One region of the Thalassotalea fusca genome, then DNA from elsewhere that is predicted to be linked to it. Evidence: predicted binding sites of a transcription regulator. Region 1 holds the regulator's gene; each other region holds the start of a gene.
What was found. Region 1 encodes sigma-54, which starts transcription at its own class of promoters, with help from an activator protein. Its sites were predicted from a motif close to GTTGGCACGNNNNTNGNNT; they were not measured.
Positions count from the first base shown of each region.

Region 2: a site for sigma-54 is predicted at 1,679-1,697, ahead of ACSLUK_RS13250 (DUF4097 family beta strand repeat-containing protein). Genes of this name have one in related genera too.
Region 3: a site for sigma-54 is predicted at 4,325-4,343, ahead of ACSLUK_RS14070 (DUF3192 domain-containing protein). Genes of this name have one in related genera too.
Region 4: a site for sigma-54 is predicted at 5,930-5,948, ahead of fliE (flagellar hook-basal body complex protein FliE). Genes of this name have one in related genera too.

Region 1 covers NZ_JBQRUN010000016.1:25,228-32,929, reverse strand. The annotation lists gene pmbA (metalloprotease PmbA) at 1-70, shown strand, start outside; gene mgtE (magnesium transporter) at 160-1,521, opposite strand; gene ACSLUK_RS16235 (HPr family phosphocarrier protein) at 1,761-2,036, opposite strand; gene rapZ (RNase adapter RapZ) at 2,050-2,895, opposite strand; gene ptsN (PTS IIA-like nitrogen regulatory protein PtsN) at 2,956-3,411, opposite strand; gene hpf (ribosome hibernation promoting factor) at 3,438-3,725, opposite strand; gene ACSLUK_RS16215 (RNA polymerase factor sigma-54) at 3,752-5,257, opposite strand; gene lptB (LPS export ABC transporter ATP-binding protein) at 5,314-6,045, opposite strand; gene lptA (lipopolysaccharide transport periplasmic protein LptA) at 6,046-6,534, opposite strand; gene lptC (LPS export ABC transporter periplasmic protein LptC) at 6,536-7,102, opposite strand; gene kdsC (3-deoxy-manno-octulosonate-8-phosphatase KdsC) at 7,099-7,644, opposite strand; gene ACSLUK_RS16190 (KpsF/GutQ family sugar-phosphate isomerase) at 7,644-7,702, opposite strand, start outside.
Region 2 covers NZ_JBQRUN010000010.1:49,167-56,868, reverse strand. The annotation lists gene ACSLUK_RS13260 (complex I subunit 4 family protein) at 1-85, shown strand, start outside; gene ACSLUK_RS13255 (NADH-quinone oxidoreductase subunit N) at 88-1,569, shown strand; gene ACSLUK_RS13250 (DUF4097 family beta strand repeat-containing protein) at 1,773-2,594, shown strand; gene ACSLUK_RS13245 (DEAD/DEAH box helicase) at 2,895-4,658, shown strand; partial or broken gene ACSLUK_RS13240 (IS4/Tn5 family transposase DNA-binding protein) at 4,816-5,187, shown strand; gene hppD (4-hydroxyphenylpyruvate dioxygenase) at 5,510-6,553, shown strand; gene can (carbonate dehydratase) at 6,661-7,272, opposite strand; gene ppiC (peptidylprolyl isomerase PpiC) at 7,418-7,702, shown strand, end outside.
Region 3 covers NZ_JBQRUN010000011.1:109,481-117,182, reverse strand. The annotation lists gene ppnN (nucleotide 5'-monophosphate nucleosidase PpnN) at 1-524, opposite strand, end outside; gene ACSLUK_RS14090 (GGDEF domain-containing protein) at 592-2,196, opposite strand; gene queF (NADPH-dependent 7-cyano-7-deazaguanine reductase QueF) at 2,416-3,261, opposite strand; gene syd (SecY-interacting protein) at 3,312-3,872, shown strand; gene ACSLUK_RS14075 (hypothetical protein) at 3,881-4,210, opposite strand; gene ACSLUK_RS14070 (DUF3192 domain-containing protein) at 4,395-4,772, shown strand; gene ACSLUK_RS14065 (GNAT family N-acetyltransferase) at 5,038-5,679, shown strand; gene ACSLUK_RS14060 (hypothetical protein) at 6,413-7,489, opposite strand.
Region 4 covers NZ_JBQRUN010000001.1:445,659-453,360, reverse strand. The annotation lists gene fliJ (flagellar export protein FliJ) at 26-469, opposite strand; gene fliI (flagellar protein export ATPase FliI) at 516-1,883, opposite strand; gene fliH (flagellar assembly protein FliH) at 1,911-2,708, opposite strand; gene fliG (flagellar motor switch protein FliG) at 2,721-3,773, opposite strand; gene fliF (flagellar basal-body MS-ring/collar protein FliF) at 3,766-5,487, opposite strand; gene fliE (flagellar hook-basal body complex protein FliE) at 5,544-5,879, opposite strand; gene ACSLUK_RS01950 (sigma-54-dependent transcriptional regulator) at 6,084-7,430, opposite strand; gene ACSLUK_RS01945 (sensor histidine kinase) at 7,432-7,702, opposite strand, start outside.

The DNA of each region.
Region 1 (7,702 bases):
CATTGATATGCATGGCAGTATTCGCACTGGGTCTATTATTGTAGACGAAATGCAAGTGGCAGGTAATTAAGCAATAACTTGCAGATTAATTGGTAGTATATCGGAAAAAGCGATGAACATTTTTAATGTTCATCGCTTTTTTAATGGGCTAAACAGCCCTTAATTGGACAATAACAGCGTTGCCGTACCCAAAAAGGCAAAAATACCTACCACATCAGTTACTGTTGTAAGAATTACGCTTCCGGCAAGTGCTGGATCAATTTTCATACGCTTAAGTATTAATGGAATAGAAACCCCGGCAATACCAGCTGCGGTTAAGTTCATTAACATCGCAAATGCGATAATGCCACCGAGTAACAAATCTTGCTGCCAAATTGCGACAACGGTTGCGATCAGAAACGCCCAAATTAAGCCGTTGAGGAAACCGACCGCTAGTTCTTTTATGAGCAATGCTCTCGAGTTACTGTCGCCAACATGGCCCAACGCCATACCACGAATAACCAGTGTCAACGTTTGGTTACCTGCAACCCCGCCCATGCTTGGCACAAGCGAATTTAAAATAGCCAATATGGCTAATTGGCTAAGAATGCCTTCAAACATACTCGATACTGCAACGGCCATTAGGGCGGTTATCAAGTTGACGCCTAACCAGATTGAGCGTTGTTGAGTACTTTTTACAACGGGGGCAAAGGTATCCGCTTCGTCATCTAGACCCGCCATACTCATCATCGAGTGTTCTGCTTCTTCACGAATGATATCGATGACGTCATCAATAGTGATACGGCCTAGTAATCGACCGTCGTTGTCAATAACGGGAGCAGAAAACCAATCGTAGCGTTCAAATAGTTGTGCTACATCATTTTCAGGCATATCGACTGGCACCGCTTCAATTTCTGAATCAATTAGCGTAGAAATTATAACATCGGGTTTGGCAGTAACGATGGTAGATAAACTTACAGAACCAATGAAATGATCTTTTCTGTCGACAACATAAAATGAGTCAGTAGACTCTGGCAATTCACCTTTTAATCGTAAGTAACGTAAAACCACATCAACGCTCACGTCAGGACGCAACGTGATGGTATCGGTATTCATGATACCGCCAGCGGTATCTTCTTCGTAAGATAAGGCTTGCTCTACGCGTCCACGGTCTTGAGAGTCCATAGACAGCAGTACTTCTTGATAAACCGTATCAGGAAGTGTTCTAAGTACTTCGGCTACGTCATCAACATCCATGCCTTCGGCAACCGCGGCCAATTTTTCTGGACGCATGTTTTTGAGGATTCCCTTACGGACTTCCTCGTTGAGCTCTTCTAGAACTTCACCGTGATGATCGGGATCGATAAGCTGCCACAGTATGGTACGACTTTTGGTTGGTGACGATTCAAGTAATAGAGCAAGGTCGTAGGCTGGCATGTTTTGCAATAGTTTTCGAACGTAAACGAACATACCACTGCCGAGGGCTTGGTTTACCTCGAGTAGCTTTTGTTGACCAAAATCTTGTTCAGAAATCTCCGGCATAATACTTTCCTGTGCCGTTATATTAATTGGAATTAATTATTCGAAAAACTATGCACCATAACAAATGCACTGCCACTTAGGCTCAGTGTTATTAGTGTCTACTTATTAAGCGCAACTGTGGTTTTTGGCGCTTGCTTGAATGTAAGTGTATCTTAAGTCGGAAGTTTTAGCAGCTTTTTTATTGCTGTGAAATACTTTACAAGAGGGATAAATGAAGGGGAAGAATTGAATTATGGGGTTTAATCGTCTTCATCAAATTTATCAGAAAACAATTGGCATACTTCGGTAAGAGCCTGTTCAGCGTCCTTACCATCTGTTTCAATCAAAACTTCTTTGCCTTGACCTCCCGCAAGCAACATTAAACCAATAATACTGCTGGCGTCAGCTTCCTTGTTGCCAAGCTTTACTGTGACCTTGGCATCAAATGCCTGACATACTTGCGCTAATTTGGTTGCCGCGCGAGCATGTAATCCTAGCTTATTGGTTATCGTAATCTGTCGCTGAAAGTTTGGCATGGTGTTTCCTAAATTACAGCTCAATATCTCTATGTCTTGATTGAACGTCTGAACGTTCTTTCTTAAGATTCTTCGCTAGCAATTCTGCAATGTATACGGAACGATGCTTTCCACCTGTGCAGCCTATTGCAATCGTGATATAGCTACGGTTGTTGCGTTCAAGGTGTGGTAGCCATGTCATCATAAAGCTATTAATTTGCCAAATAAACTTTGTCACGATAGGTTGGCTTGCAAGAAAATCTTGCACGGGCTGATCTAATCCTGTGTAGGGTTTTAGTTCTTTTTCCCAGAAAGGGTTTGGAAGAAATCGGGCATCAAATACGTAGTCTGCATCTTTTGGGATTCCGTGTTTAAAACCGAAGGATTCAAATACGACAATCATAGTGCCAGTTTTCTTACCTAATATGCGTTCACGGATCATGTCTGCCAGCTGGTGTGGTGATAACTGGCTGGTGTTAAAATATAAATTAGCGCGACTGGCAATAGGTTCCAGTAGCTTTTTTTCCAAAGAAATAGCCTGATCTAATGCAATGTTTTTGCGGATCAATGGGTGTAATCGTCTTGTTTCGCTAAACCTACGAATAAGGTCTACATCTTCTGCGTCCAAATAAAGAATACTCAACTCAACATTATTGGGTAAGTAATCAAGGATTTCTGCGACATCGGAAGGTTCGTCAGGCAAGTTACGTACATCGATACTTACTGCAACAGTTTCATAGTCGTTAATTACTGTATGCGTTAAGGCTGGTAACAAATTAACGGGGATGTTATCAACGCAGTAATAGCCTAAATCTTCCAGAACTCTTAAGGCAACACTCTTGCCCGATCCAGAACGGCCACTAACAATAATTAACTTCATTTAAGGGGTTCCTTGGTAGGTTTGTTATACCTTAACAGAAATGTATGCACGCTACATCTATCAATGGTTGGTTTGCTGTACGAGCGAATACAGTTCATGACTGGTTTCACATTTTCTCGCTTGTTTGCAAATTCGTTTGTCGCTAAACACCTGGGCAATACTTTGCAAAGTACAAAGGTGCTGCTGGCATTGTTCTTCAGGAACAAACAAAGCGATAAAAATATCAACCGGGCGATTATCGATAGAGTCAAAGGAGACAGGTTCAGATGTTGTCACTAATACCGCAATGACTTTCTCCGTATTGGGCAAGCGTCCGTGAGGTATAGCAATGCCATTACCTATGCCGGTAGAACCCATCTTCTCACGCGTAATTAAACTATCGAGTAACTCAAAAGTTGTAGAGCCACTGATGTGTTCAGCGGCTTTCTCACTGATGGTTTCAAGTATTTTTTTCTTGCTAGTCGCTGGGACTGCACATAACGTGCAGTCCTCGGTTAATATTTCATGTAACTTCATAAGGCGTGTGAAGGATTATTACTTCTTTAGTATTGGTTTAATTTGCCTTTGTACTTAAGTACTTGGCGATCAAGTTTATCGATAAGAGAATCAATTGATGCATACATATCGCCATTTTCGGCTTTACCGTGAATTTCAGTACCATTCAAATGTAAAGTTGCTTCGGCGATTTGACTTAATTTTTCAACTGTTAATACGACATACACGTTATTGATATGCTCAAAATGTCGTTCTAGCTTGGCAAATTTCTCATTAACGCATTGGCGAAGTGAATCGGTGATTTCAACATGATGACCTGAAAGATTAATCTGCATATGCGTATTCCTTATCGTTGGGTGAGTTAAAGTAAACTTTTTCGTTGGTTTGAAGGTGGAATAGACAAGGACTCGCGGTACTTAGCTATCGTTCTTCTCGCAACATTTATTCCTTGTTCAGCGAGTAGCTCTGCCATTTTGCTGTCGCTTAGTGGCTTAGCGGGTAGTTCGGCTGCAACAAGTTTTTTGATTAATGCGCGGATAGCTGTCGATGAACATTCACCGCCATTTTCCGTGCTTACATGACTCGAGAAGAAAAACTTCAACTCAAATATGCCTCTCGGAGTATGCATGTATTTTTGTGTGGTAACACGAGATATTGTTGATTCGTGCATATCTACAGCTTCAGCAATATCATTTAAAACCATCGGACGCATCGCTTCAGGGCCATGTTCAAAAAAGCCTTGTTGGCGTTGCACGATACAATTAGACACTTTTAATAAGGTTTCGTTTCGGCTTTCTAAACTTTTAATGAACCATTTAGCTTCTTGGAGATTAGAGCGAATGAATTGGCTGTCCGTGGTCGATTTCATTGAACGAGCCATAGAAGCATACTGTTGGTTAACTGTTAATCGAGGCGCAGTATCAGGGTTTAATTCTACGACCCAGCGACCATTCTTTTTCTCAACAGATACATCCGGTACGATGTATTGATCGTCACCTTTAATTACGCTATCACCAGGGCGAGGATCCAAAGACTGGATTAATCGAATAACTTCACGTAGTTGGTCTTCTTTTAAGCGTGTTTTACGCATTAATTGACGATAGTCACGATTACCCAGTAAGTCGATGTGCTCAGACAATACCACTTTACTTTCTTTTAACCATGGCGTGGCAGGGTCGAATTGATTAAGTTGAATTAATAAACACTCAGAGATAGAGCGAGCGCCAACGCCAACGGGGTCAAACATGTTTATACGCTTGATTACTGCTTCTACTTCATCAACTTCTACGTCTTCGACACCTAAGCTCTCTAGAATATCTTCGGCGGTAACGGTTAAATAACCAGCGTCGTCGATTGCATCGATAATCGCTGTGGCGATTGCGCGATCTGTTTCAGTAAATGGCGTTAAATCCATTTGCCAACGTAAGTGATCTTGAATAGATTCTGTGGTCTCACCTTGATAAGTGTAATCATCTGAAGGGCCAACGCCGCCACTCGATACACCTGCGCTAAAGCTTTCATCCCACGTCGTATCAATATTCAACTCTTCAGGGATATCATTTTTATCCATTGCTTCGGTCGTGGTGATTTCATCAGCCGAAGGCATGGCGTCTTCAGAACCATCGGAACTAGCATTATCGGATGAGTCATTTGATTGTGCTGAAAACGCTTCTTCGAGGTTGTCAGGTTTATCTTCTTGGTTAGTTGGAGCTGATTCATCTACTTCCAGCAATGGATTGCTTTCTAGCGCTTCTTGGATTTCTTGTTGTAAATCCAATGTCGACAATTGCAACAGTTTGATTGCCTGTTGCAATTGTGGGGTCATGGTGAGTTGTTGACCTATTCGAAGTTGCAGAGTAGGGCGCATCTAAAAACTTACTTTCCTGTTATTGTTATTAAACATAATTAGCTGGATTACCTTAACTATAACGTGAATTGTTCACCGAGGTACACATCTCTTACGTGTTGATTCGCAAGAATTTGATCTGCGTCACCCTCAGCAATTAACTCACCATGACTCACAATGTAAGCACGTTCACATACATCGAGCGTCTCTCTTACATTGTGGTCCGTAATGAGAATACCTATACCGCGCATTTTTAAGTGTAGAATAATTTTCTTTATATCTCCTACGGAAATAGGGTCTACACCAGCAAATGGTTCATCTAATAGAATAAATTTAGGATCAGCGGCAAGTGCGCGTGCAATTTCAACACGACGCCTTTCACCACCAGAAAGGCTCATCCCAAGATTATCCTTTATGTGTGAAATATGAAACTCTTCAAGCAGTTGCTCAAGCTTTTCTTCACGTTCTACTTCTGTGAGCGATTTACGTGTTTGCAATATCGACATAATATTGTCGTATACACTCAGCTTTCTGAATATCGACGCTTCTTGAGGCAAATAGCCAATGCCTTGTCGCGCTCTTTCATGCATTGGAAGCAGTGTAATGTCTTCATTATTTAGCGTAATACTTCCGCTATCATTTGGTACCAGACCTACAATCATATAAAACGATGTAGTTTTACCTGCACCATTAGGGCCTAGTAGACCAACAATTTCACCTGCGTTAACAGACAATGAAACATTTTTTACTACACGTCGCCCTTTGTACGCTTTTGCGAGTGCATTCGCAACTAGTACTGATTCACTCATCTATTTTTTCTTCTTTTCTAGATGCTGCGGCTGTAAAACAGTCTCAACCTGTGCATCATCGTCACTCGATGCGTTGACCTGTTCAGTTCTGAAATTGTAGGTGATGGTATCACCCGTCATTTGTGTACCGTCTTGCTCAAGGTACGCATCGCCAGAAATGATGATTAGGCTATTAGCCGGATCATATTTGATTTCATTTGCTTGTAAATTGATGGGGGTTCCATCGGCAAGTGTTCGGCTAAATTTTGCAGGACTACCTTTAGCAATATAAATTTTTTCCTTAGCGTCAGTCGAGGTAATAACCTGTACCAAATCGGCATTGATCACAAGAGAGCCTTGTGTAATAACCACGTTTTCTATGTAGCTAAATATTTTCTTCTTTAAATCACCGTCTTGGCTTTCAGATTTTATGATAACTTCTTGATCAAAGTCACTTACTTCAGCAGATATTGCGGTAGGTGAAGTCGCGACGGTAAGGCTAAGCGCCAAACTAAGAGTTAGATTTCTTGTAAATCGTTTGTACATGTTCATTCAATGTCATTTGTGTAGTGTTTAAGTCAACAACGAGTCCTGAGCCGTATATGGTAAATCCGTTGCCGATAATCATAATTGCTTGTTCTGAACTTAGTACATTCGTACGTAAATTCAGCTCCAAGTAGCTACCGTGAATTTCTCGCACCAAACTACTGGCGTCAGTAGACATAAGTGTTACGCGGTTCTCAAGTTTCACGAGGTTATTACTATAAAGGGTGCCATCAATGGCACTGACTTTCCAAGGTGCTTCGCCACCTTTTGGATATAGCGTGTATTTGGGCTGATCAAAGTGGGTAACTTCGTAATCTGCAAAATGCTCCATACGTTTGGCGTCAATATTGTACGCAAGTTTACCTTCTTTGTTATATATATCGCTGCTCAGCGTTTCCGCGATAAAATCAGGTGCGATATCATTGTCTAGATCGGTCAATGTTGGTTGTTTAGATTGATGCCATTCAACAACGGCATATATCAATATGGCAAACACAAAGAAAGAGAATGCTGCGCCATAGAGTCGATTCATATACTTGCACCCTTTGCATGCGCAAGTGTTCCTTGAGCCAGCATCATTAAATCACAAACTTCTCTTACTGCACCAAAGCCACCGCGAATAGTTGTTGTATAGTCGGCCATCGCTTTAATAGTCGGGTGGGCATCATTAACCGCGATGCTTAAGCCAACAAAGTTCATACATTCAAAATCTGGCATGTCATCGCCTATGTAGGCGACTTGTTCTGGGGAAATGTTTAGCGATTGAATCAGTTCGACTAAGCAAGGCAATTTGTCTTCTTTGCCTTGAATAATATGCTTAACATTCAGAGCTGACATACGTGTTTGCACGATATTCGATTGTCGTCCAGTGATAACTGCAACATCAACGCCACTGGCACCAAGTGCTTTAACGCCAAATCCATCTTTGGTGTGGAATGCCTTCAGCTCTTCGCCATCATTTCCCAAATAAATACGGCCATCAGAGAATACGCCGTCGATATCACAAACAAACAATTTTATAGCTTTTGCTTTTTCGATGAATTGGTCGGCGACTGCACCGTAAAGTGTTTGCATCACAGCACCCCTGCACTAAGTAAATCATGCATGTTCATAGCACCAATGGGATGATTGG
Region 2 (7,702 bases), on a different contig from region 1:
CGCCAGTAGTTTATTTGCGCTATTGTTGCTACTTGGACTTTTCCCTACATGGCTCACAGACATTGTGGGTAAAGGAGGAGTTTAAATATGTCACATGCTAATACGGTAGCACTTGCCTGGGAGAATTTAGTCTTTGCATTACCCGTTTTAACAATCGCCATTGGAGTTGTGTTGGTGATGATTCTAGCTGGGTGGCGACGTTCTAATGTTACGCCATATATCGCCTCGCAAATGATATTGTTGATCGCCATATTGTTGGCACTTATATACTTTCCGCCTTCAGCCATACACTTTACGACACTGGTGAAATTAGAAAAAGTATCTGCGACACTGTTTATCATTATATGTTTCACTGCCTTGGCCATTCTTAAAATCGCAAGAGAACAGCTGAATGGACATATCGAAGCACATGAAGAGTATTATATTCTTTTCTTGTTGGTGATACTGGGCGCATCAACTCTGATCATGGCCAATCACTTTGCTACATTATTTCTGGGATTCGAATTAATGAGTATTGCACTCGTGGGGTTAATTGGCTATTTGAAGCAGCAAAATTCAAGTGTTGAAGCGAGTTTTAAGTATTTAATTCTTAGCGCCGCAGCATCGAGTTTTATGTTGCTAGGGATTGCTTTACTTTATGCATATTCTGGCACGCTTTATTTTGATGGCAGCCCCTTGACCATATCAACATCGCTACATGCAAATGCGTCTGAATTACCGCCGCTGGTGTTGAGCTTGGGCTGTTTGCTATTTTTCAGTGGCTTGGCATTTAAAATTTCATTAGTTCCATTTCACTATTGGACGCCTGATGTTTATGCGGGGGCGCCAACTTCTGTGACGTTGCTGCTTGCTACCATTTCCAAGTTAGCCATATTCACAGGGGTACTAAAGTGTAGCTTCTCGCCTTTATTTCACGGCTACTTTTTACAGCCTCAAGTGTATTCCGTATTCGTTGGTTTAGCTATATTGTCGATTATTGTTGGTAATGTGTTGGCGCTGCAACAGCGGCAATTGAAGAGGATTCTTGCTTTCTCTTCCATTGCGCACATGGGATATCTGATGATTTTGGTGTTTGTTGCGTCTAGCAATAGTGTTAGCCTAGCATGGCAGGCGATGATTTTTTATTTTGTTGCATATTTACTGGCAAGTGTCGCTTTGTTTTACTTCATTAATGTTGCGGAGCACAATAATGGGGGAGAACAAGTCGTAATTGACGATTTTAAAGGGCTGTTCTGGCGCTCGCCATATGACGCACTATTAATCATAATATCGTTATTGAGCTTGGCTGGTATCCCATTGACCGCTGGATTTATCGGCAAATTTTATCTGGTTACATTTGCAAGTTTTCATGCTCTTTGGTTATTGCTTGGTGCAATTGTTGTTGGAAGCACTATAAGTCTCGCCTATTACTTACCCGTTATTTTTGCGCTGTTTGGTGCGCGAGAAAACATAGCATCAGTAGGAAGCGTGAAAGTATCATCGCCTGTTTTTGTTATTGTAATGATACTGGCTTCACTTTATTTAGGCGTATTGCCAGGAGAGTTCTCTGAGTTTCTTGCTTGGCTGTAACCTGGCAATAGTTAGTTAAATTCACCAATATATTGTGAAATTGTTTAGTTTCATCTAGAGCCATGTTTTACTGTTTGTCCTAAGTTGCTGAATTATAGCCATTTTAAATGTTGGCGTAATATTTGTTACTATTCAACGCAACAAACGATGAACTAAACGATTAATTTATCGCTGAATTTAATAATGCGCTAAGGATTTTATAGATGAAAAAAACGCTGATTGCTTCGTTATTGGGTGCCTCTGCTGTTCTTGCAGGTTGTGTTGTCATTGCTTCGCCCCAGCATGCCAGTTTCCACCAGCAGGAAACATTAAATCTTGAAGCGAGTACATTGACTGAGTTAGCAATTACAGCAGGAGCAGGCTCTTTAAAGGTTGTCGGTGATAGTAGTGTATCTACCATCACAGTAACGGCAGATATTTATACGGAAAGTAAAGCCTCTAAAGCGTTTGACTTTTCTTTGCAAGCAGATGGTAAGCAGGCAGAATTAATTGCTGAAATGCATAGTACATCTGGTTATTGGCATGGTAGCTCACCTCGAATTGATTTGCTTGTTTCAGTACCTGAAAACATGGCTCTGAATATTGTTGATGGCTCTGGCGGCATTGAGATTCAACAGATGAACGCAGCCATAAAAGTGGTTGATGGTTCAGGGGATATTCATATTGCTCAGGGGCAAGATGACCTTAATATCTCTGATGGTTCAGGTGATATTACGATTGTTCGTTTTGCTGGAAATGTGAATGTTGATGATGGCTCTGGTGGCATTAGTATTGAAAATGTGTCGGGCGACGTAACGTTGGATGATGGCTCTGGTGACATCGACATTAGAAATATCGCAGGCAGTGCGTCAATTAATGATGGCTCTGGCGACCTAAACGTTGATGATGTTACAGGAACCGTAACGATTGATGATGGCTCTGGTAGCATTAGTGTTCACAATGCTGGAGGTTTGAAGATTACTGAAGCTGGTTCTGGAAGTTTAAAATTCAACAATATAAGAGGCGAGGTTGAAGTCGACAGCTAGTCATGATTTTTGTTTGAATTAAGTGAAAATGTGGTGAAATGAGGCTAAATCACCACATTTTTATGTTTAAATCACGATTTTCCTTGTTTGTTATTTAAACATCTGTATAATGCGCGCCTCGATATTGAGTACTACAGATTGGAATTGTAGTTTTGAATGGGGTTATCCCAATAGACTTGCCCAGCTAGCTTCAGCCTAGCAAATCGAATGTGCCTTAAGTCTTCCTGGTGGTTTCCTCGTATATGAATACGCAGGATCACTGGGTTCTTAGTTTCCTGCCTTGAGAAGACAAAATTTTATATGACTGACATTAACAATGCCTCAGTGGGCTTTGACGCCCTTGGTTTACCTGAAACTTTAACATCTGCATTAACTGACATTGGTTTTGCCAATGCCACTCCGATCCAAGCTCAAACTATTCCGCATTTATTAGCGGGTAAAGATGTGCTAGGTGAAGCTCAAACAGGAACGGGTAAAACAGCTGCTTTCGGTTTGCCTGCATTAGCATCTATTGACGTTTCTGTTCGTAAACCACAAATGCTAGTACTTGCGCCGACGCGTGAACTTGCTATTCAGGTAGCAGAAGCAATTGAATCATTTTCAAAGAATATGAAAGGACTACGTGTTGCCACATTATATGGTGGGCAATCTTACGGACCACAATTTCAACAACTAGAGCGTGGAGCACAGGTTGTAGTTGGTACACCAGGTCGATTAATGGATCACTTGCGTCGCAAGAGTTTAAAGGTATCTGAAGTTTCATTCTGTGTGCTTGATGAAGCAGATGAAATGCTTAATATGGGCTTTTTGGAAGATATTGAGTGGATTCTTGAGCACTTACCAAAAACTTGTCAGATGGCATTGTTCTCAGCGACTATGCCATCACAGATTCGAAAAGTTGCAAACCGTTTCTTAAAAGACCCTGCACACGTAAAAATAGCAGCGGTTCAAAAAGAAAAAGCGAATATTAGTCAGTATGCTTGGAAAGTAAGCGGCATTCATAAAATGACCGCGCTTGAACGTATTGCTGAAACTTTCGACTATGACGCGATGATCATTTTCGTACGTACACGTAATGACACCGTTGAAGTTGCAGAAAAACTTGAGCGTGCTGGATATCCTGCGGTCGCTCTAAATGGTGATATGAATCAGGCGCAGCGTGAAAGAACTGTTGAGCAATTAAAGAGTGGTCACTCTTCGATATTGATTGCAACCGACGTAGTCGCGCGTGGTTTAGACATTCCGCGTATTTCACTGGTTGTTAACTATGATTTACCAGGCGACAATGAGTCATACGTTCACCGTATTGGCCGAACTGGTCGTGCAGGACGTACAGGTACAGCAATTTCTTTTGTTAGACCAAGAGAAATGTATCTATTACGTCAATATGAACGTTTAACTTCTGGGCGTATTGACCCGTATGAATTACCAAGTATTCAGGAAATTGGCAAAGCACGTATTGAACGCACTCGTGAACAGTTAATGTCGGTTGTTACAGACAATGATTTATCTGCAATGCGTGAAATCATCGAGCAGATGGCTAATGAATCGGAATGCTCAATGACTGATTTAGCGGCGGCGCTTCTTTATGTGAAGCAGCTTAAGCAGCCTCTACAGCCGAAAGAAGATCCTAAACCTCGTCGTGAAACAAGAGAGCGAAATGATCGTGATGGTCGCGGCAGGAAGGATACACGTGGTCAACGTGGTAATAAAGAAGGCCGTGATAGCCGCGAGCGTCAGCCTAGAAAAGCACGTTCAGAGCGCAATGATGTTGATTGGCAAACTTACCGTTTAGAAGTTGGTAAAGAGCATGGCGCCAAACCTGGTGATATTGTAGGTGCAATTGCAAATGAAATTGCGCTTGATAGCAGCTACATAGGTGCAATAAACCTACAGGAACGCCACTCACTTGTGCAATTACCTAAAGGAATGCCGGACAAAGTATTCAAACAGCTAAAACGTGTGCGTGTACGCCGTCAAGCGCTTGAAATCTCGGTAGCTGATGCGCCTATGGTTAATGAAAGGCCAAAAAAGCGCGTTGAGCGTCCACGTCGTGATAGCTAATTCATGATGATAAATTAATGCGCTAAACCGCATTGCTAAAGCCAGCTATAAAGCCTGTCTCTTATACACAAATCCCTGCTAAGTAATTAGCGGGGATTTTTTTGAACTAAATTAAACCTGCCAGATCAGATCTCCAAACATTAGTTGGAGATAGTAAATGCTTGAGAGTGCAATTGTGTGGGCAGAAAAACAATTTGGAAAAACGAATCTAGGCGACCCACGTAGAACGAATCGTTTGGTAAAGTTAGCAGCTACGATAGCTAACGAGCCAGGTAAACCTTTAGTGAACATCACTCAATCTCCCGCCGATATGGAAGGCGCTTACCGCTTCATTAGAAATGACCATGTTGAACCTAAAGCGATAGCCGATGCTGGCTTTCAAGCTACCGCTGAACAAGCGCAAAAGCATGAATTGCTGCTTGCTTTGGAAGACACCACCAATATTGTCTACAGCCACCGTTCCATTCGAGATGATTTAGGTCATGTAAACCAAGGTAATCGCCACAGAGGAATGTTAGCTCAGTCTCTTGAGTCTGACTTGTGATCAAGAGACAGGTTATAAAGCTGGCTTTTTTATTTTTTAGCCTCTAACGCTTCACTTTTTATTTAGTAATCTCGGCCGTGTTCTCATGTTTAAAATCATAGAACTCACAGCAATAAAATCGGGTGTATCACATTGTTTACAGGGTTGCGGTAGGGCTTATATGGCCTGCGCTGAATAAGATCGAATATTGCGCTTTCACATCGTACAAATTCATTTACGTTAATAGAAAAACTAGATGCTTGTTCGCTCTTTCGCTTAGTTATTTTGCTGGTAATAATTAAGTCATCAAAGTTCGAGAGAGATAATTATGACTGAAGTTGCAAACCCACTTAAATTATGTGGTATTGAATTTACTGAATACGCTACACCTGATTCAGATTTTATGGAGAAGGCGTTTTACGGATTCGGTTTCTCTAAAGTTGGTAAGTTTAAAGGTCGTGACATTGATTATTTTAATCAGAACGATATTCACTTTTTACTTAATAATGAAAAAGCTGGTTTTTCAAGTGAATTTGCGAAAAGCCATGGCCCAGCTATTTGTTCTATGGGCTGGCGCGTTGAAGATGCACAGTTCGCTTATGAGCAAGCTATTGCTCGTGGTGCAAAATCTGCTGAACATGAAGAGAACAAACTGCCTTATCCGGCGATTTACGGTATTGGTGATAGCTTAATCTATTTCATTGATAAGTTTGGTGACAAAGGCAATATCTATCAAGATGATTTTGAAGCGCATCCAGAGCCTGTAGAAGTTGAAGACAAAGGCTTTAGAGCGGTAGACCACCTGACTAACAATGTGTACCAAGGTACAATGGAGCATTGGGCAAACTTTTATAAGAACGTATTTGGTTTCACAGAAGTGCGCTACTTTGATATTAAAGGTGAGAAATCAGCACTAGTGTCTTACGCTTTACAATCTCCGTGTGGAAAATTCTCTATTCCAATCAATGAAGGTAAAGGTACGAATAACAACCAAATCGATGAGTACTTAGAAGAGTATAATGGTCCTGGTGTTCAGCACTTGGCATTTATTACGGATGACTTGGTTTCGTCGTTAGATAAGATTGATAAGTCTATTATCGACACGTTAAACATTGTACCTGAGTATTATGATGACGTATTTGATCGTATCCCTTGGGTAAAAGAAGACAAAGAGCGAATTAAAGAGCATCAAATCTTAGTTGATAGCCAGAAAGAAAACTCTTACTTGCTACAAATTTTCACTAAGAACATTTTTGGTCCTATCTTTATTGAAATGATTCAGCGTGTAGACGATAAAGGTTTTGGTGAAGGTAACTTTACTGCTTTATTCAAGTCAATTGAGCTTAATCAAATCGAGCGTGGCGTATTATAGACGTTCGTAATTTAGCAATATAATAAAAAACCGCTAATTTAGATTAGCGGTTTTTTTATGTCGACTGAAATATCTGTTAGTAACTTGTAACGTGACAAATATTTTAACTACGCTCGGTCATTAACTAAGTTTGTAGATACTTCTAAGTTCTTTAAAATACCATCGCTCAAATTATACACAAACCCATGTACTGTTACGTCTTGGTTATTTGCCCAAGCGTTTTTGAGAATCGTTGTGTTGCAAACATTGGCTACTTGTTCGATGACGTTCAACTCACATAGTTTATTTGCTCTTTCTTTAAAGTCAGAGATGCCATCTAATGTGTCTTTATGAAATCGGTAAACATCTTGGATATGACGAAGCCAGTTATCAATTAATCCATAACTTTTATCATCCATTGACGCTTGAACGCCACCACAACCATAGTGACCGCACACAATAATGTGTTTAACTTTCAAATAATCAACCGCATATTGCATAACAGATAAGCAATTTAAATCGGTATGAATTACCTGATTGGCAATATTACGGTGAACGAAAACTTCGCCAGGTTGCATACCTAGCAACTCATTAGCCGGTACGCGCGAATCTGAACAGCCAATCCATAGATACTCAGGTAATTGTTGCTCTGATAACGTCTTGAAAAATGTTGGATCCTTTTCTTTTACAGACTCTGACCAACGTATGTTGTTTTCAAAAAGGTGCTTAATTGAAGACATAATTCCTCTTTTATTGCTTGTATTACCTTGGTGGTTGATGACATTTTATGTCAATGCGCGGTAATGTCAAAGAGAATCATTAAATACCCTTCATATTCACGCGCTAGTTTTATATTGATACAATAACGCATCAATAAATAATGTCATGGTGGCGTTTATGGCTACAGCGTGTGCTCGTCATATACTGGTAAAAAATGAAAAGTTAGCATTAGAGCTAAAATCAAAGATTGCGAAAGGTGCAGATTTTGGCGTGCTTGCAAAGAAGCACTCTATTTGCCCTTCAAAAAAGAAAGGCGGGGACTTAGGTGAATTTAAGCGTGGGCAAATGGTAAAAGCATTTGACGATGTCGTGTTTAAAAAGTCGTTATTAACTGTGCATGGGCCAATTAAAACTAAGTTTGGTTTCCATTTGATTCAAACTATTTATCGT
Region 3 (7,702 bases), on a different contig from region 1:
CAAATATTGAATCCACGGAGTCCAAGGTGATAGCCTACTTCCTTGGTATAACGATATTCCGCTGAATTTATTGAGTGGCCGCCCCAACATGTAACTAACTTCGGATCGCTTTCAGGTTTTATGACATTAGCGTTTCTCAAAATGTCGAAAGTAGCGTGTGTAATTTGTTCAGTTTGCTCTGCATTTGTTGGATATTTATTATTAATAAATAAAATGTCTCTAAGCACAGCTGAAAGGTGTTCTTGGATACCCCGAATAATCGTGCCATCAACAAAGGCATGCTTGGGCGCATTTTCTAGAGCAATTTTCACTCCACGCTCACGTCGAAGCACTTGAATATTAAAGTCTTTATATTGTTGATAAATAGCTTCGGCGTCATCGGTATGACTACCTGCATTCAACACTGCTAGGGAACAATTACGGTACAAGTTATAAAGGTTACTGGTTGCTGACTGTTGTAGCTGATCAACTTCAATTGGAGAAAGCAAATTCATATTGCCTACGGGATTCAGTTGAGTGTGCATAATTAACTCCTTTAACAACTCTAGAGCGGGTTAAACCGGATGTACATATAGATTGAGCAAGCTCAAATTATTGTACATATACGATGGTGTTTTTTCCTTTCTCTTTTGCTTGATATAAACCACTGTCTGCACGCTCAAAGGCAATGTGAACATTATCGTCACGTTTAATGTGACTAACACCAATTGATAATGTGATACTCACTTTATTGTTTTTAAACTTAAAAGGCAGTTTGGCTACTTTTTGCCTGAGCGACTCGAGTGAATCAATGAGTTCATCTTTATTATAGTTTGAAATTACCAATACAAACTCTTCACCACCATACCTAGCCGTAAAAACATTGTTATTGTCTTTGAATTGCTTCGCGAGCGTTCCTGCAATTACCTGCAAAGTTTTATCACCAGCAGTATGACCATAAGTGTCATTAATTCGTTTGAAATTATCCAGATCAAGCACCGCTATCGCCAAATCAAATTGTTTATGGTGGTATCGTACGATTTGCTTAGCAAAGTATTCATCAAACGCTGCTCGGTTACCAAGTTTGGTCAATGCATCCTGCAAACTCTTTGCTTGTTGTTCTTTAATCCGCGCTTCAAAAACTTTGCTTTGTTCTTCCAACTTGTTAACTTGCGACTCCATTTCTTCAAGTTGCTTGCCTAGTTGATTTTTGTGGTTGGCTTCAAGTGTCGATTTTTCTTCCAACGTTTTAGCAATCGCTTTTAATTTATCATTAATATCTACTTTTATATCGGCAAAAGAATTCGCTTGATCTAACCCACCAGCCATTTCTTTAATCTGTTTCTTAAGTTTTCTGTTTAATTTATCGTGTTGCTGTTGGTTATCTTCATTACTGGCAATTGTTGTTTTAACTGCAGTTTGAACTGTTGAAAGCGTGTCACTTAGTGTAGATAAGAATACTTTTGCGGTGTCTCGCTCTTGATCTAAATCTTGTGCAATGACATCGAATACTTCCAAGAAATTATTTAAGAGCTGTTCGCCAGGCATACTCGCGTTAAGTTGCGAGCGGATCTGAGTCACTTTTTGTTTATGTTTATTCGAAACTTTCAACTTGCTCAAAAACGAAGAGAATCGCGATAAGATTTGTTGATCAACTTCTAAGGCTCCAGTCTTGTTTGCATTACCATTATTGACTTGTTGTGCAAGTAATCCTTCTACTGGCGCTTTAGATTTCGCCGCTAACGCGGTTTGATAATAGTCAATAAGCGTTGCGAGAATAGGAATATACTGAATCAACGCATCTTTTTTATCTTCAGAATCTTTTAACAGCGCTCTAAGGCTACGACGAACGTCATTGGGTAATCCTTGAATTTTTTGTAGCGCCTTGCCTGCACTATGAAAGCTTTCGTGCATTTGATTGATTTGCTGTTCATTGTGCAAACTATGTCGTGTAAGGATCTGGGAAATTTCAACAATTAGATCTTCAACATCTGAAAATGTCGATGAATTATTCAACGTGTTTCTCAGTTTTGCCAGTTTGTTGTCTAGCAAAACATCGATGCCTTTTGTGGCTAGAGATAGTTTGGCGATAAACTGCGCGAGTGAGTTCGTTTGGTGTTTAAAGTCGTCTTCAAGCGTTGCTCGAGAGTTAATGGCTGTTTCCAGCTTTCTTTTTAGCGCAATGATTTGAGTATCTGTGCTTGATAACTGACTCATGAATGTAATTTTTCCTTAATCTAAACTGCAATTCACTCTAACGGAATATTAATGCAGACACTGACAACAACGTTATCTCAAATGAACAGCGTTTTATATAATACTAACCATAAGTCAGCAAAAAGTCAGCAACGAAAAACCGTGTTGGCGCATAATATACTAACTTTCTGAAAAACAGTCTTTTACTGGGTGATATATTAGGGAAATAGTGCCGCTTCGTTATTGTCTATGTGTCCTGAAATTAGGTAACTCATCTAGGTGAGTACTTCTAAACGGATTGATGTCTAGTCCGCCACGCCGAGTATACCGAGCATATACCGTAAGCTTCGTTGGAGCACAAATCTTCATGATATCAGCAAATATTCTTTCCACGCATTGTTCATGAAACTCATTGTGTTGGCGAAATGAGATGAGGTACTTCAAAAGAGAGGCTTTGTCGATAGCTCTTCCCTGATATTCAATGACAACACTTGCCCAGTCTGGTTGATTGGTAATTAAGCAATTCGATTTGAGTAAGTGACTGTGCAAAACTTCATCAATGATATCGTTGCTTTCTGTACATTTAAGAAGTTCTGGCTTTAAATCGTAGTGTTCAATTGATACGTCGATATCATCAATGCATTCGCCTGGTAACTGGCGTGTTTCGATAGCGTCAAATTTATCTACAGGATGTAAACTGACTTGTGATTGTTGTCCAGCAATTTGGCTTAAATCTCTACTCATAATTGTCTGAACAGCATCTATATTCTCAAATTTACTTTGATTAAAGCTGTTAAGGTAAAGTTTGAACGATTTTGATTCGACAATATTAGCGCTCGTACACGGAAATCTGAATTCAGCCACTGCAACAATCGGCTTTCCTTTGTTGTTTAGCCACGAGACTTCGTATCCGTACCAGACATCTTCACCTAAGAAAGGTAAGGAATCACTCTGAATGTCGATCTGATCTCGGTTTAAACTTCGCGGCACACCTTGTAGAAGATCTGGCGAGTAGGTCGACTTATACTCGGTCGATTTACCTAAAGTTAATGATTCTAAAATCGATGCGTTGCTATAATTGCTCATATTCAAACTTCGTGACTATTTTTCACTATTTTAAAGGATAATCTTCATTGATGAAATCGCTTAATCCATCGGTTAGTAATAATCTTAAATTGTTTGCAAAGAAATATGTAGAAAGATATGTGGATAAATACCAACATCTTCCTCTTGTTGAGTGCGACGAAAATTGGCCTTCTGAGTGTATTCAAGGAAATAACGACGCTCAAACAAACTTGTGGCAACCGATTGAAGTGCAAGAAAAGCTGTCATTTGACAATATTGAAACCGCGCTAGACATTAACCTGCATGATGACATAAGAGCCTATTTTACTACTCTCTATAGTGATAGCCTGCATGCAGCATGTAGTGAAGGTGAACTTTCTTTGTTACTTCCTTGGAGTCAGAAAGACTTTGAGCGATTACAAGAAAACATTATTGGTCATGTTTTAATGAAGAAAAAATTAAAGCAGCCGGTCACAGTTTTCTTTGCCGTTACTGATGACGAAGATTGTATTCTTTCGGTAAACAATCAAACGGGGGAGGTATGGGTAGAGCGAGTCGGGTGTGAACCCCACAAAAAACTAGCCGACTCGATAGCAGAATTTATTGAGCAATTGCAACCTGCAATACCGTAGCGTTACTGCTACTTTTTTGATTTCAAAGCTGTTATCTCTGCTTTTAACGATGAAATTTGTTCGCGAAGGACTAAAATTTCCTCGGATAATGGAGTAATAGCCTGTTGTATCATTTGCGCTATTTGTGGCGAAAGTGTCTCATCTTCCTTTTCACTTTCGTCTAAAGATATATTGGCATTGGTAAAGTTTGGATCATGTTGCCAAGTTTTGAGCACCGTGATTATTTGGGGCAGTGGAACCTTATTGCGTAGTCTGGTTTTAATCTTGGCAATTGTTGGTTGCTGGCCCTCATTAGCAATTTGATTAGCTATGGCTATAATTTGGTCGTTAATCGTCATAATGAACATTGTTGACTGTAAATTTCACTATATATTAGCTAAAAAACCCAAAGAAATCTCTATCGAATTTTTTGGTTTTTTTTAAAATGTTAAAATAATCAACAAGATACCTTTTTTGGCCTAAGTTTTGCCTTTCTCAATTCAACAATTAATTATGAATAGAATAATCCAAAAAGGGAATCTCATGAAAAAATCACTTATTGCACTTTCTTTAATCGTTCCAATGACCGTGGGGCTAACTGGTTGTGTTGTAGCTATCGGCGATGATAGTGGTTCGCATGGTTTAGTACATGATGCCGGAGATCGTGAATATAACAATCGTAAAAAGATTGCCAATTTAGTTTTACATTCATCGTATGAAGACGCGTATCGACAATTGGGCGTAGCAGATTTTACAGAAAATTATGAAGCCGATAGCAAAATCGTTAAAGTGTTGTATTACCGAACACATAGACTTCACAAAGATGGATTAACGACAAAAGACGAATGTACTTATTTACGCTTTGAAGATGGGAAATTAGTGGACACTGGTAATGGTGGAGAATTCCAACGCAATCGCTAGTCGTAATAGTCTTTATTATTCATAAAAACCAGCAACAATTGTTGCTGGTTTTTTTGTTGATTTCTCAAATGTTCTTCAGCTTGATGCATCGTTCAAATATTGACCTAACGAAATGTTCCTTGCTATGGTAACGCAGCAATTACAAATAATAATTTCACACATATATGGTATTGTTTATAAATATCAATAATTTATCTGTTTTATGATTTAGGGTAAGGCCAACTCAACATAACAATAATTAAGTATAATTTGAGGAAAAGAGTTTATGACCGAAGTAGTTTCAACAGCAACCGCAAACGATATTCGAGCGGCATATCTGACAGCAAATGAGCTTAAATTGGCGGCGTCCTTACTTTACCAAGCGTACCATGATGATCCGGTTTTTCTAGAAATATTTCAAAGTGATGAAGGGGATTACGAACAAAAACTAAGAACATCAATTCGTGAAGAGCTAGCAGTTTTTTGGCAAGCTAAGCAACCAATTATTGGCTTATATTTAGGAGAGACTATGGTTGGTGTAGCTTGCCTAAATAGCCCTGATGACGGTGTTGCGACGGATAGGTTTTGGCACTGGCGTTTAAAGATGTTACTAGGAGCGGGCTACTTTAGTACTAAACAAATGATTGAAAAAGAACGCTTAGTACTATCGGCTGTACCAATGAAAAAATTTCACATGCTGTCGTTTATCGCAATACATCCTTTGCATCAACATCATGGCTTTGGTCATTATTTAATGGCGGCGGTTAATACGTTGTTAGATGAATATCCAGAAAGCGAAGGTGTTGCCGTTTATGCAACTTCTGAAAAATATCAAGCATTCTTTACTGACGTCGATTACGAATTCATTAAGACAATAACCGTAGGAAGTGTTTCTGGTGCATTAATGGTGCACTATCGAGATACTTAGCCTTAGCGCATAAAGTCAACGTTGCAATGCATGCGAATTTTTCTTAAAAGCGTGTTTGCACATATTTCATTAGTGCATTGAATTTATAGTGATTTTTCTTATTTTCTCCGCAAAAGTGTTAGCTCAATTTCCGATTAGATATTTTATTTGTAAGACATGTCGCACATTGTTGTGAGATATTGAGGTTTTGACAGTCGATATGTTTACATTGGTTTTTTGTAAGTTGTTGTAATTCTTTTGTTTTGTTTGGTGGTTGTATTCGCTGTAACAAAAAAGAAACAAAATTTTTCATTTTTGTTACTTTTGAATCTGGATAGGTAACGTATTATTACAGTTGTCAGGAAGACAAAGGCAAGGGATGCCATAACAAGGATTGTCGGAATACATTTGTGAACATGGAACTTCAGGAAGAAGTATAAACACAAGGGATGTTACGGATCAATCATATGGATGTGAAACTCACGGAAGATATCACTGGAAGATTACTAAGGAAGCGTGATTATAACTGCGGAATGGTTATAGCTAAGGAAAGTATGAGGAATCGCTTGGATAGCGAATAGGGAATGCTAAGGACAGCCATTATGGATGAAAGGGATCACTAAATGATGCAGGATGCATAAAGCTAGTTTAAGAAATGCGGCTCATGGAGAGCCGCATTTTTTGTTTTATTTTTCACAATTTTACAAAAACCTTAGTCAGTGTCGAATTGTAAAGTTGCGATTAGTTGAATTAGTTAATAGTCTACCTTATCTGCATAGTACGGGTGACGTCCCAAAGCTGACTGACTCCCCTTTAAAGAAAACTCATAACCACACAATGTGAAATCACCACGAAGTGCAATTTGCTTCAATAAGCTTTGTGTATCAAGTGGTGAAAAGTGTGCAAAATAATCGGTTGCATGCTCAACTATCACCTCAATGGTGCGAATGCCGTCGCCATTGTTAAATGTAATTTCTTTGCAACTATTGTCGCCCTTTAATGTGAGCTGTTGCCAATAGACACCATCTTGCTGTTCATCTGCTTGCCAATTAATAATTAAGCCGTCGTGCTGTGAGGCATATAAAGTAAAATCATCAGGCATATTTAGCATATGTTGACGCTCAATAGCTGTTTCAATTATAGGCTCTTCTTTGTCAATAACCGGTGAAGGCTGGGATACTTCGGTATTGTTTAGGAATGAAACACTTATCATCCCGCCTAAAATGATTGTGATACCAGCAGCTATTTGTAGCTTATATTTTGTTATTAGCTCTCTTACTTTAACGCCAACGTCGTTATCAGCACTGTTATTGTTGTGTTGCGTAACAAATTGTTGCTCGTCGTTATGGGTAACATTCATTGCTACATTAGCACTAGGCGCGCCTGCGAATGTGGGCTCAATTCTACTTTTACTTGTAGCTGCTGACTCATTTTTTATTGATGCTAAATCAATCGGTCCACAATACCCCATAATGTATGACTTTATTGGTGAGCTAGGGTAGGTGAGTAAGCTAAGCAAAAAGCCAATAGCCGCAATGAATGGCACATAAGCAAGAAAAGACGAAACAAACAATGGAAGCATTCCTAGAACAAAGTAGGCCGCGCCTCCTGCAACAAAGGGAGTAAACTTCCTTTGTGCATCATTGGCTCTTCTATAAGCCGACATAGTAATAGCGACGGCTGCCAGTAAAAGGATAACGATGGAAACCACAAGGTTATTAAACATGGCTGATAAAATAAGAAAGCTGATAGTCGATGTGGCGACAATCGAAGAATACCTTTGACGATTGTCAAATCCTTGCAGACAAAATAATGATTTTAGAAGCGGCACTACTATCCCCTGAAAATAACTGCGTGAAAAATGCTTCTATTTTTCACAATAGACTCATATAGCGTAAGGTTACAGAAATTTATGCACTTTGTCAGGCATCAAGGAGAGATTTAATCTGATATTGGGGGGATGCCTATTTACTAGCAAATACTTTGTGAGTACAAACTGAAAGATGTGCTTGTTTTTGTGTAAGACATATCTCAATAGTTTGCC
Region 4 (7,702 bases), on a different contig from region 1:
TTACGATGCAATTTGTGCGCCAAAACTAGATTGATGATTGACGCACGAATCGCTGTGTGGCAATTTCGTCAAACATTTTCTGCTCTAATTTATTAGCTTTACGATCAAGTATTGCCTGCCGTTTTTCTAGTAACAACTCAACGGCTTTTACTTTTTGCCGTTGTGCCAACCATAATGTTTTTTTTTGCTCAACTAAGGCTTTTGATTGGCTAATCGCGACCTCAACTTGCTCAGCGGCATTGTCTAGCTTAGTAATGAAAGCGTGAAAGTGTTTATAGGTTGCACTATCAACACCCGACAACGAACGCTGCTCTAGGCGTTTCATATATTCGAGGCGATACTCACCAACACTTTGCAACCGTAGTAAGTTTTGTTGATAATCTTGCTCGGCATGTTGTAAATCCTGAGCAGCTTTGCGCTCTTTGTCGCTTTCAAACTTATGTAATGTATATATCTGACCTAATGACATTATTACTCCCAACTACGACGTTTTCTGGCTCTACAGCGCTTTAACATTATTGCCCCTGTTGTTGCCTATTTTGAGCATGTGCTTGTGCGGCTGGCATAATTTCTTGAAGTTGTGCCAGACTTTGATCATAAGGAATCACTTCATGCATCTTTTGCTGCAAGTAAAAATTGATTACCGGTAGCATATCAATTGCCCGATCAATTCGCGGATCATTGCCTTTGCTATATGCGCCAATTGAGATGAGGTCTTTGTTTTGCTGATACAACGCATATATTTGTTTGAGTTGCCTAGCTAATTCTTGATGTTCTTCACTTGTAACCATTGGCATAACCCGGCTAATCGACGCTTCAATATCTATTGCAGGATAATGACCGGCATCGGCGAGTTCGCGTGATAAAACGATATGCCCATCAAGAATGGCTCGTGCTGCATCTGCAATTGGATCTTGTAAGTCATCCCCTTCGGTTAACACTGTAAAGAAAGCCGTAATAGAACCTTGACCTTCTCCGCCGTTACCTGCACGTTCTACCAATTGTGGGAGTTTTGAAAAAACCGATGGTGGATAGCCTTTTGTTGCTGGTGGTTCACCTACAGCCAAAGCTATTTCACGCTGAGCTTGCGCATAACGCGTGATTGAGTCGACCAATAAGAGAACGTTTAGCCCTTGATCGCGAAAGTATTCAGCAATTTTCACGGCCGTTTCACAGCCTTTTAATCTCATCAGTGGCGAGTTATCAGCTGGTGCCGCTACGACAACAGAACGGCTACGTCCATCTTCACCCAATATTTCTTCGATGAACTCTTTAACTTCTCGGCCACGCTCTCCGACAAGGCCAACCACAACAACGTCTGCAGTCGTTCCTCGAGTCATCATGCCAAGCAATACACTTTTACCCACTCCAGACCCAGCAAATAGCCCCATGCGTTGCCCCTGTCCAACCGTCAAAAAGCTGTTGATTGCTCTCACCCCAACATCGAGTGGTTGGCTAATCGCTCTTCTAGCTAAAGGGTTAATTAACGCATTGGACGTTTTATGATGTTCATCATTTGAGATAGGCCCTAAGCCATCTAGTGGCTTGCCGACACCATCAACGACTCGTCCTAATAAGTCAGTCGATAATGGTAATCGCGCTTTCTTGGCAATGGGTACGACGCGTGCGCCTGGCATAACACCTTGTAAACTTTGTTCGGGCATTAAATAGGTTATTTCGCCCGAAAAACCGACGACTTCAGCGATAAGATCGCCATGAGTGGTTTCTACCAAGCATTGACTGCCGACATGTGCTTTTACACCAACGGCCTCTAATGTTAAACCTACCACCCGTACCAAACGGCCAGCAACCGCCAATTGATGACGGTGAATAAAAGACTGGCAATTTTCTAATCGGGTGGTGAGCTTGGCAACATCAATCATAGCTAAATTTTTGACACTTCTCTGGCATTACTTCTGATGTAATGCTTCCTGCAAGAAAGAGTCCAACACGTCTTTTAGACGAGCCTTTATCGACAAATCAATGTTTGAAGTACTATTTTCAATTTGGCAGCTACCGCGATCCAGATGAGGTGCGGCCAAAATACGCCATCCTTCTTCGTTAATGTGAGCTTCACCAAACTTTTTTACTACTATCGCAATATCGTCTGGGTGTAGTAATACTTGGGTGTTCGCTTCTTTGCTTGGTAGGGCTTTCATCCCTTCACTAACCGCACGAAGCAAAATATCAGGATTTGTCTTAGCTTCTTCAAATGTTATCGCTTCAGCTAGTTGAGCGACTAAATGAACGAGCTGCTGCTCAACATTGTTTTCAACGACCTCGATGGGGCGATGCAGTTGAGATATTAGCCCCTGCCATTGCTGAGCTAACTGCTGAATTTGTTCACGACCTTCTTCCAGCCCTTGCGCTACGCCTTCTTCATGTCCTTTAGTTTTTCCCTCTTCAAAACCACTCGCTTTACCTTCTTCATAGCCTTTGGCAAAGCCTTCCTCTTTACCTTGAGAAAAACCCTCTTCATAGGCTGCCTGACGAATTTCTTCGATTTCCTCGGCCGTTAGTGGTTGCGGCTCCTCTTCTATTTCTTCAGGTGGTTCATAGCGCCATGTTGCTTTTTTTCCAAGCGCATTGGTCTTATCATCTGTCTGTGGAACGTCATCTTCAACAACAGGCAGCGACCATACGCCATGCTCTTCATCCGTCCGTTTGATAACGTCCTTGTGAGGGCTTATTGCATTAAAGTTTTTCATGAGACTGCCACATTATAAGAATTCATCACCACCGCCAGCACCGCCAAGCATGATTTCACCTGCATCAGACAGACGACGGGCAATTGACAATATTTCTTTCTGAGCCGCTTCAACTTCACTAATACGTACTGGTCCCATTGCTTCTAAGTCGTCAGCCATCATTTCTGCTGCACGTTTAGACATATTACTCATGATCTTCTCTTTCAGTGCATCATCTGCACCTTTAATCGCTTTCATTAGTGCATCTTGCTGTACTTCACGAAGGATTGCCTGAATGCCTCGGTCATCCACATCAGCTAAGTTTTCAAAGACGAACATGAGATCTTGAATTTGTTGACTCATTTCTTCATCGTGTTCACGAATTGCATCCATTAATACCCCTTCAATATTAGTGTCGAGGTAGTTCATGATGTCGGCAGCCGCTTTCAAGCCACCCATTTTCGCTGCTTGTGCGCCAGCTTGACCAGCAAACTGTTTCTCCATGATCTCATTGAGCTCTTGCAATGCCGCAGGTTGAACTTCTTCTAAGTTAGCAATTCGCATCATCAAGTCTAAACGCGTTTTCTCTGCGAATTGTCCCATGATTTCAGCAGACTGCTCAGGTTCCAGGTAGGACAAAACAATAGTTTGGATTTGCGGATGCTCGTTACGAATGATATTGGCTACCTGTTTTGAATCCATCCATTTCAATGAATCTAAACCTTTCGCGCCACTGCCCATGACGATTTGATCAATTAGGTTGCCCGCCTTGTCTTCACCAAGTGCCGCCGTTAACGCCTTGCGAACGAACTCCTCACTTTGGAAGCCAATCGTACTAAAGTTCTGTATTTCATTAATGAATAGCTTGTGAACAGCGGTGATTTTTTCCTGGGTAAAGTCTTCCATACCCGCCATGATCATACCAACTTGTTGCACCTGCTTGGGTTCCAAATGCTTCAATATTTGCGCGGCGTCTTCTTCAGATAGACTAAGCAACAAAATAGCCGCTTTTTCTGAACCATCTAATTTGTCTACGTCAAATCCACTCGGGATTGATGCCATTTCCTGGCTTTGTTCATCAGTCATCTTCGTTCAACCAACTTTTTACTACTTGCGACGATAATTCTGGTTCATTCGCTACTAAAGCACGAACCGCTTTCAACACATCTTCATCTCGATGTAGATCTGGTAACTGTAGGCTGCCATCAGGAGCAAAGCCAACAGCGCCTGCATCAAAGTCTGCCGTTAACATGTCCATAGTATCATCACCTAAATCAACATGCGTATCCAGAGACTTTTCACCATAATCAGACGGTGTTTGATCTGGGTAGATTAATCGTTTCAGCATCGGTCTGACTACCGCAACAATTAGCACAATAATAACCAATGCTCCCAACCCCAATTTTAGCATCTTATAGAACCAAGGTTGCAGATAAAACGGCTGTTCTTCTTTTACGTCAACAGCAACACGAGAAAATGGAATCGTTACTACCTCTAATGTATCGCCTCGTTGCATATCAAAACCGATACTTCCTTGCAGTAGGCGACGAATGTTGGCCAGCTCTTGCACCGAACGCGGGGCTGCAGTTGAATTACCTTCAGCATCGACTGAGTTTAAATAGTCCAGCGCAACAGACACAGTAATACGGCGAATTACCCCTGTTTGCTGTTTTGTGTAACTGATCGCTTCGTCTAACTCGTAGTTTTTGGTAGATTCAGCATGCTTGCGGCTTGGCATCGCTTTTTGTTGAGCGCCACCCGCTGCGTTTTCAGGAATATCTGACTCTAATGGTGGTTGGTTAGTTAACGCGCCAGGGATTCCGCCGAGCAAGCCACCAATAGTTGTATCTTCAACACTCATCTCGCTACGTAGCGCTGGTAAATCAGGATTATAACGGCGTTGCGTTTCTTCGGTATTCGTGAAATCCATCGCCACATCAACTTGTGCCGTGTAGTTGCCTAAGCCGACCACAGGAATAAGAATTGTGTCAATCTTATCCATATATTCTTGTTCACGTTTCTGCTCTATTTCAAACTCCTTGCGTGAACGAGATGAAATTGAGTCTTGAGAGCCTGAATTTAACAGTCGGCCATTTTGATCAGTGACCGTTACGCGATTCGGGCTTAACCCTTGCACAGCAGAGGCCACAATATCGACGACCGAATCAACTTCTTCTTCTGAAAGCAAACGCCCTCTGCGTAAGGTTAATACCACCGTCGCTGATGGGTTTTTGACGCGTTTAGCAAAAACATTTTCTCTGGGAATAGCTAATAAAACTGAAGCTTTGGTAATAGACTGCAATTCTTCGATCGTGCGAGCAAGCTGTTGCTCACGAGAGTGTTTTAATCGCTCACGCTCTAAGCGCTGACTCACACCAAAACCCATGTCTTGCATAATAATGTCAGTACCCGGAGCAGGTTCATCTGTTAAGCCTTCACGAGCAAGCATTAATTTTACGTCTTGGTATTCATCAGTACGAACTGAAATCGTGTTGTTTTCTTGCGTATAATCCACTTTATTGGCATCAAGAAAATCCATTGTTTTGATAAGTTGTTCGGTCGGAAGCTTTGAAAGAAAACGGTATTCAGGTTGATTTGCCCACATGATGACAAATATGGCAATCGCCAAACATATTGCCAATGCCATGATCAAGGTAAGCTGACGTAGAACATCGACGTTCCCCATCGCAGCAGCAAGACCTGATTTTTGTTCTTCGACCACATTGTCGTTGTCGTTAGCAACAAGCTCTCCACCAGCACTATCGGCGGTTGCTATTGCTGTATTTGCTGTATCTGCCACTTAGTTTCTCCGCTTTCTTCTAAACACTTTTACTGCATTGTTCGCTTTGAAAAAGCTTAAACAGGCATACTCATGATTTCTTTGTACGCTTCAACAAACTTATTACGTACTTGTACAGTTGCATCAAACGCTACGCTCGCTTTAGACGCTGCGATCATCGTTTCAGCTAACGTCACACTCTTATCACCCATCTCAAATGCAGTACGCTTAGCGCCCGCGTCTTGTTGGATTTCGTTAACATTATTGACAGCTTCTTTGAGCATGTCAGTAAAGTTACTCGTAGATTGGTTAACTGGTGCAACATTCCCTTCATTGATTGGTAAGCGATTTCCCATCGCTTCTAACTGCATGCTTTGCATTTGTGCATAAAGTGAATTTGCTTTGATATCCATAGCGTTCTCTCGTGTGTCAAAGTTTTGTAAGTTGACTATATAGAGGATTAAAGCAAAGATAGTGCCAGAAAGGAGACAGGGGTATTCCACTTTAAAACCAATAACTTAAAGAGAAAGGTTGGGAGTAAACTTTTGAAGAAATAAGAGTCAGGCTAACGAATGTCAACCCGATCTCATATTAATATTAACGCGTGCGTTGTTACATTAGGCGGGAATTTCAATACCATTGTCACGCATTTTGGCAATTTTATAACGTAATGTGCGCGGACTAATCCCAAGTCGCTCTGCTACCGCTTTACGACTTCCCTGACAAGCATGTAGCGTATCCAGTATAATTTGATGCTCTTGCAACTTAAGTTCATTGCCTAACTTGTCATCACTTGATTGCGCCATATTCACTGTGGGTTCAATCGATGTCGTTTCAAAATTATCAATGAGTAAATCGCATGCTTCAATAGTCTCTCCATCATGAAGTATCAATGCGCGCTGAATGACATTGTCGAGCTCTCGCACATTACCCGGCCAATGATAGGCCATCAGCTTACTTCGAGCAGCAGGAGAAAACTCAGGGATCGCCTCACCATTGGTTTGACAATGACGCTCAACTAGGTGTTTTGCTAACGGAACAATATCATCGCGACGTTCAGCCAATGCTTTCCAAGTCAATGGAAAAACATTCAATCGGTAATACAAATCTTCTCTGAAAATACCTTCACTAACCGCGGATTTTAAGTCGCGGTTACTGGTCGCAATTACCCTAACATCAAGCTTGATTGTTTTTCTACCTGCCAGACGTTCTACTTCACGTTCTTGCAAAACCCTTAAGATTTTGGCCTGCAGGTTGAGATCCATTTCCGTGATCTCATCCAGTAAAATAGTGCCACCCTGTGCTTGTTCAAATTTGCCTGGACACGCTTGAACAGCGCCAGTAAATGCGCCTTTTTCATAGCCAAACAAAGTTGCTTCAAGCATGTTTTCAGGAATTGCCGCACAGTTTATAGCAACAAATGGATGTTCAGCTCGTGCTGAATGATAATGGACGTATTGCGCGAGGACTTCTTTACCAGACCCACTTGGCCCAAGTACCATTACAGAAGCTTCTGTAGATGCCACTTTTTTCGCTAGCTGTAACAGCTCTTTACTTTGCATGTCTGCAACTACAGGTTCGAACGACTCACTGCTTTTCAATGGTAAATATTGATTCACCATATTGAGAAGTACTTCTGGAGCAAACGGTTTAGACATATAGTTTATGGCACCATCCTTCATCGCTTGCACCGCGTCGTCTATCGTACCGTAAGCGGTCATGATCAACACTGGCATATTGCTATATGCGGCTTTGATACTTTTCAGTAATGAAAGCCCTGACATACCATCGCCCATCTGAACATCGCTAACAACAATATCAATTGCATGATTTTTGAGTTGCAATAAAGCTTGCTCGCCGCTGTCTGCTGCCACGCAGTCATGACCGGCTAATTTCAGTGTATCTATTAATGCTTCGCGTAAGCCAGCATCATCTTCAACAACTAAGATTCTACCTTGGCTCATGTTAAACCTCCCCTTGCGCATGATGTTGGGCTTCATCATGAATTAACGGTAGTTGAATACAAAAGTGCGCGCCTTCATTTGCTTTACTCAGTAAATGAACATCTCCTTGATGTGCGCGAGCCACAGATTTAACTACGGCAAGCCCAAGCCCGGTGCCTTTAGCGCGTGATGTATAAAATGGTTCAAATATTTTATCGGCTATTTCTTCGGGTATGCCGTTGCCATTGTCCTTCACACTAATAAATGCGTGCTGTTCATGACAATACGTTGAA